Regions from separate parts of the Agrobacterium sp. 22-3639C2 genome, predicted to be linked through region 3. Evidence: predicted binding sites of a transcription regulator. Region 3 holds the regulator's gene; each other region holds the start of a gene.
What was found. Region 3 encodes LexA, which represses DNA repair genes until DNA is damaged. Its sites were predicted from a motif close to TGTTCNNNNTGTGTTCNG; they were not measured.

Region 1: a site for LexA is predicted at 1,384-1,401, ahead of dnaE (DNA polymerase III subunit alpha). Genes of this name have one in related genera too.
Region 2: a site for LexA is predicted at 1,118-1,135, ahead of ACQZ6D_RS05960 (putative DNA modification/repair radical SAM protein). Genes of this name have one in related genera too.

What each region holds. Positions count from the first base shown of each region.
Region 1 is NZ_JBNWDB010000001.1:278,936-281,206, reverse strand. It holds gene dnaE (DNA polymerase III subunit alpha) at 1-1,171, opposite strand, end outside; gene ACQZ6D_RS01400 (ABC transporter ATP-binding protein) at 1,655-2,271, opposite strand, start outside.
Region 2 is NZ_JBNWDB010000001.1:1,181,290-1,183,560, forward strand. It holds gene ACQZ6D_RS05960 (putative DNA modification/repair radical SAM protein) at 1-1,112, opposite strand, end outside; gene greA (transcription elongation factor GreA) at 1,334-1,810, shown strand; gene ACQZ6D_RS05970 (glycosyltransferase family 4 protein) at 1,902-2,271, shown strand, end outside.
Region 3 is NZ_JBNWDB010000001.1:383,447-385,717, reverse strand. It holds gene ACQZ6D_RS01895 (VOC family protein) at 1-467, opposite strand, end outside; gene lexA (transcriptional repressor LexA) at 678-1,400, shown strand; gene ACQZ6D_RS01885 (glutathione S-transferase family protein) at 1,839-2,271, shown strand, end outside.

The DNA.
Region 1 (2,271 bases), 100 kb from region 3:
CGCGGCCGGGGCCGACTGGAATATCCTGCTGCTTGGCCCATTTGATGAAGTCCGCAACGATCAGGAAGTAACCGGGAAAACCCATGCGTTCGATGACGCCAAGCTCGAAATCCAGCCTGTCGCGATATTCCTGCTCTGTGTAGCCTGGTGCCATGCCGAGGGCCGCAAGGCGAAGATCAAGACCTTCGACGGCCTGACGGCGAAGCTCTTCGGCCTCTGCCCGTTGCGCCGCTTCGGGATCGTCGCTGGCACCGGTGAAGCGCGGCAGGATCGGCCCACGCTTCTTCAGCACGTACGAGCAACGCATTGCGATTTCGACGGTGTTTTCCAGTGCCTCCGGAAGGTCGGCAAACAGCTCCGCCATCTCCTCACGGCTTTTCATATAATGGTCGGGGGTCAGGCGGAACCGGCTGTCATCCGAAACGATGGCGTTATGCGCCACCGCCATCAATGCATCATGCGCCTCATAATCGGCCCTCGAAGGGAAGAACGCCTCGTTGGTGGCGACCAGCGGAATATCATGTTCATAAGCAAGCCCGATCATACGCCGCTCATGGGCGCGGTCGAAACCGGACTGACGCTGCAATTCGATATAAAGCTTGTCACCGAAGAGTGATTTCAGCGCCAGCAGGCGTTCTCTCGCCTGCGCCGTATGCCCTTCCTTCAGAGCCATATCCACCGGACCACCGGAGGCACCCGTCAGCACGATCAGCCCGGCATTGGAGGCTTCCTCCAGCCATGCACGGGTAATATGCACGGACTGGCCACCGCTTTCGCCTTCCAGATAGGCGCGGCTGATAAGGTCCACCAGCCGCTCGTACCCTCCGGCATCAGCCGCGAGCAGCACGATGGCTGGAAGCTTGGCAAGGTGGCTGTTGTGGTTGCGGCGATCATCCACCGCATCCTGCATGTCGATCGACACCTGACAGCCGATAATAGGCTGCAAGCCCTCATCACGCGCCTTTTCGGAAAACTCCAGCGCGACGAAAAGATTGTTGGTGTCGGTAATGGCTATGGCCGGCTGGCCGTCTGCAACGGCCTTGGACATGATTTTCTTGAGGGGTAAAGCCCCCTCAAGCAGGGAGTAAGCGGAGTGAACCCGCAGATGGACGAAACCGGGTGTTTTCAGCGTTTCGCCAGAGGTCTCTCCACGCGTAACCGTCTCGCCCATATCGTCATCCTGTCATTCTGAATCGAGGGGGCGATTTTCCGATTTTCGGCCTTCAAAGTCCACCGCCTTTCGGCGTCTATACAGGCTTCTGCGCCGGTGTGCCCTTCACAGGGCAGTGAGGATCACCGAAAAGCTGGCGACAAACACAGCGATGGAGGCGAAAGCGGCAACGTCACGGATGAAATCAGTCATTGGTCTCTCCTTACTCGTTATGTTCTAACTTTGTTCTCATTTTGTTCGATTGTCAACAGGCTTTTATTGATAGTCTCCTTGCTAACGCGGCAGAATCGGCCGCGGTTCCACCTTCGTGAATGGCAAGCCACTGACTCCAAAGCAAAAAAACCCGGAGGCAAAAACACCTCCGGGTTCGTGAAAATTCAATTGTGGAAGGACGAGTGGCCTTGCGGGAAACGTGAACGTAGACAGACTCAGCCGCAGAAAAGATCTCAAAGGCGGCGTTATGGTCGCCTTACTGCATCACGATCAGAAGTCTACGATCTTGCCGTCTGCAAGCGTCACGCGGCGGTCCATGCGGTTGGCGAGCTCGTGATTATGGGTGGCGATCAGTGCGGCAAGGCCGGACTGGCGCACCAGCGCCTCCAGCGCATCGAACACGTAATGCGCGGTCTCGGGATCGAGATTGCCGGTCGGCTCGTCGGCGAGAAGCAGGAGCGGTGCGTTGGCAACGGCGCGCGCAATCGCCACACGTTGCTGTTCACCGCCGGAAAGCTCAGCCGGGCGATGTTCGCCGCGATGGCCGACGCGCATGTAATCGAGTAGCGCGCTCGCACGCTTGCGAGCCTCGCCCTGCGTCAGACCGGCGATGAGCTGCGGCATCATCACGTTCTCCACCGCCGTGAACTCCGGCAGCAGATGATGGAACTGGTAGACGAAACCGATGTCGCTGCGGCGGATCGCCGTGCGCTTTTCATCCGGCAGACCATTGCAGGGCGCGTCATTGATGAAAACCTCGCCAGCATCCGGATGTTCGAGAAGCCCGGCGAGATGCAACAGCGTGGATTTGCCGGTGCCCGAGGGGGCAACAAGCGCCACCATCTCACCGCTCTTCAACTCGAAATCGGCCTTGCGCAGAATGGAGA
Region 2 (2,271 bases), 800 kb from region 3:
ACGCCGAAGCGGGCGATATCCTCCAGCCGCAATCGGCGAAACCGGCGTGAAGACAGGATCGAGGCGACCGTCTTGGTACCGAAGCCGGGCACGCGCAGCAATATTTCGCGATCCGCCACGTTCACGTCCACTGGAAAACGGTCGCGATTTTTCAGCGCCCAGGCAAGCTTTGGATCTATATCTAGATCGAGCATTCCGTTACCGCCGATCGCGGTTATTTCACCAATGTCGAACCCATAAAAACGATAAAGCCAGTCGGCCTGATAAAGCCTGTGTTCCCGCATCAAAGGCGGCTTGATGAGCGGCAGGTTCTTCGACGAATCCGGAATGGGGCTGAAAGCCGAATAATAGACGCGCCGCAAACCATAGCTGCCATAAAGCCGGGCGCTGGTGGACAGAATGGTGCTGTCATCAGCCCCATCCGCCCCAACGATCATCTGCGTGCTCTGTCCGGCAGGCGCAAAACGTTTGGTCTTTCGCGTCCTGACAGTCGGCTCCCCCGCCTCCTCGATCTTCAGGCGGATATCAGCCATCGAGCGGCGAATATTGGCGGGCTGCTTTTCCGGCGCAAAACGGCTGACGCCGCTATCAGTCGGCAATTCGATGTTGATCGACAGCCGGTCGGCGTAAAGCCCCGCTTCCTCAATAAGCTTTGGCGATGCTTCGGGAATGGATTTCAGATGGATGTAGCCGCGAAAGCCATGCGTGACGCGCAGTTCCCGCGCCACCCGCACCATCTCTTCCATCGTATGATCGGAAGAGCGGATAATGCCGGAAGAGAGAAACAGCCCCTCGATATAGTTGCGCCGATAGAACTCCAGCGTCAGCCACACCACCTCCTCGGCAGTAAACCGCGCCCGCTCGACATTGCTCGAAGAACGATTGATGCAATAGGCGCAATCATAGATACAGAAATTGGTGAGCAAAATCTTCAGGAGCGAAATGCAGCGCCCGTCCGGCGCATAGGCATGGCATATGCCCGACCCCTCCGTGGAGCCAAGTCCGCCGGATGCAGCAGAGCTGCGTTTCGTCGTGCCGCTGGAGGCACAGGACGCATCGTATTTGGCCGCATCGGAAAGAATGGCTAGCCGTTGCCTGATTGACTTCTTCATGGTTATGTTCACTATATGTTCTATTGAAAAATGTCAATCTCATCTGTTAAAGCCCTGAACGAATGCAAGAAAATGCCCGTCTCAAATTTGCTGGCATTTCGTTGTCGTCTTCTGATATAGTCGGCTTAGTTATGATTTTGGCATGGTTCCGGAGTTCCCCTCCGGAACCTGTTTCTTTTTGTGTCTGCAAGTAAAGCGACAGGACTGCGAAGGATAAAAAAATGGTAGAAAAAGTACCGATGACGCACGGTGGATTCATCAAGCTGCAGGAGGAGCTGCGCTTTCGCCAGCAGGAGGAGCGTCCCCGTATCATCGAGGCAATTGCGGAGGCGCGCGCCCATGGCGACCTTTCGGAAAATGCCGAATACCACGCTGCCAAGGAAGCCCAGAGCCATAACGAAGGCCGCATCACTGAACTCGAAGACTTGACCGCACGCGCGGAAGTCATCGACCTTTCCAAGATGTCCGGTTCCAAGATCAAGTTCGGCGCCACCGTCAAGCTTATCGACGAGGATAGCGACGAGGAGAGAATCTATCAGATCGTTGGCGACCAGGAAGCCGATGTGAAGGCTGGACGCATTTCCATTTCCTCGCCCATCGCCCGCGCCCTCATCGGCAAGGAAGTCGGTGACAGCATCGAAGTCAACGCACCGGGCGGCGCCAAGGGTTACGAGATTCTCGCCGTACAGTGGGGCTGATCTGCCCTTTCATGCAATGCGCCCCTCGGGCGCATTGCATTGATATCCTGAACTGAACATCCTGCCTTAGCCGCAAAGACGGAAGCCCATCTTGTCCCACGCCAGTCTGAAAGATGTGCAGGTGCTTGCGCCGAACTTCAAGCGCAGGCTCTCCGGCGTTACCTCCACCATCGTGCAGCTTATTCCGGTACAAAACCGGCTGGGTCAGAAAGTGGCCGTCATCGGCCCGGGCCTGCCGCAGCACCTGCCACATGTGCGCTTTCGTGATCTGTGGCGGCTCTGGCAAAACGGCCCGCTCAGCGGTCCGCGCATCTGGCACGCCCGCCGCAATCTCGAAATGTTGCCGGGCATTCTCATGCGTGACGTGCTGCGCATGAAGGTGAAGCTGATGTTCACCTCCGCGGCGCAAAGGCGACATTCCGCCTATACCCGCTTTCTGATTTCAAAAATGGATGCGGTCG
Region 3 (2,271 bases):
TGACAACTGAACAAAAAGAAATCCGCGGCCGCCCCGCTTGCCGCAAAAGCCAGCCGGAACGCCGCCTCGCCTTGCGAGCCATCCGGCATCCGAACAGGCCGCGAAAACTCGAAAACATCGCCCGCCGAAAGGCCGGCTGCCCGAAACCGCTCATGGTCAACCAAGGCGTCTTTAGTCCTGGCGACAAGAGCCGAAAAACCCTCCTGCCCGTCCCGTTGCCGGAAGGCCACATCCCTGCCGGTGAACACATCACCCCCCTCTATTGACGCATTATATTTAGCCGGATCAGCAATTGCGAGCGGCTCCAGATAGGTGCCATCGGCGAAAAATACGCAGGCATTTTGGGTGCCGAAAGGGTGCAGAGCCTCCGGCGCAACCGTAAAGCCAAGACTGACGAGGCGCTTCACGGCGACGCCTATGACTTCCACGGGCAAAACGAGATGGTCAACGCTATAGGGTTTCGTCATGACATGTATCCTGCTGGCCTTCCGCCCGGAGCATGCCGGGACGGTTTTGACCGCACAAAAGCACAATTGCGTGCTATGAGGCAAATCATCACAGCAATAAATGGCACCTTCACGAAATTTTAGGGGATTGCAGAACACATATGGAACATATAGTGTTCGTTCTGTATTTGTTTCGCGACTTCCACTACGATTCTAAAGGGTGTTTTCCTCATGCTCACGCGCAAACAGCAGGAATTGCTTCTCTTCATTCATGAACGAATGAAAGAGTCCGGCGTGCCGCCCTCCTTCGATGAAATGAAGGACGCACTCGATCTTGCTTCGAAATCCGGCATCCACCGCCTGATAACCGCTCTCGAAGAGCGCGGGTTCATTCGTCGGCTACCGAATAGAGCTCGGGCGCTGGAAGTCATCAAGCTGCCCGAGGCTTATACGCCGGGCGCAAGGCCGCAGCGCGGCTTTTCGCCAAGCGTTATCGAAGGCAGCCTTGGCAAACCCAAAACGCCGGAACCGGCCCCTGCCCCCAAGACGCCGGCCAACGATCTGGGCGGGGCTGTCACCGTGCCGGTCATGGGCCGCATCGCTGCGGGCGTGCCGATTTCCGCCATTCAGAACAACACCCATGATGTGGCCGTGCCAGTAGACATGCTTGGCACGGGCGAACATTACGCTCTTGAGGTCAAGGGTGATTCGATGATCGAGGCCGGCATTTTCGACGGCGACACAGTCATCATCCGCAACGGCAACACCGCCAATCCCGGGGATATCGTTGTGGCTCTGGTGGATGACGAGGAAGCCACGCTGAAGCGCTTCCGCCGCAAGGGTGCCTCCATTGCGCTCGAGGCGGCAAACCCAGCCTATGAGACCCGTATTTTCGGGCCCGACCGGGTGAAAATTCAGGGCAAGCTGGTGGGGCTGATCCGCCGCTACCATTGATCTTATCGAACCGAACGTGCTCACTTTACATTAGGCGTCATCGTGAAGATGGCGCCTATATATGGTTTGGCTGTTTCCAAACGTGGCGTGCTTTAGCGGGTGCACGAGGATATGCGCCATTCAGCCTATGCGCGTTGCCCTTTCCAAACTAAGTTCCTGCTCCATAAAGATGCTTCGGTTTCGCTACAGGCGTGGTGGCGAATGGGCTGTTCGCTGTAATTGTCGAAGCGATCCCATCCGCTGTTTTTTAGCGACGTTGTTCTGTCGTGTTGCGCAGTCAGTTTAGTGGTCACCAAAGGGTGACTTATCGCAAGGCGCGCTCTCAGTGACCCCACATCACCATTCATCAACGGCGTTTATGGGAGCCATGGATAATTTTCGATATTCCGTGAACGCTTGGCAGGTGTAGAAATACGCGTCATATCCGGGAGATACGCCATGTACGATCTTTATATAGCCAACAAGAACTATTCTTCATGGTCGCTGCGGCCGTGGGTATTGATGCGCACGCTCGGTATCGCCTTTGATGAAAAGCTCATTCCGTTCGGCGAAGGCGTCTCCTTCTCCTCCTTTTCGCCGACGGGCAAGGTGCCCTGCCTGGTCGACGAGGGTATGACGGTTTGGGAAACGCTTTCGATCGTCGAATATCTTGCTGAAAGACACCAGAGCGTCTGGGCAAGCGACAAGCATGCGAGGGCCTGGTCGCGTTCGGCCGCAAGTGAGATGCATGCCGGCTTTTCCTCGCTGCGCAATCTCTATCCCATGTCGGTGGGCATTCGGGTCAAACCCAGGGGCGGCGATTCCGGGCTTAAAGCCGATATAAAGCGGATCGATGCGTTGTGGAGCGAGGGTCTCACAAAATTCGGCGGGC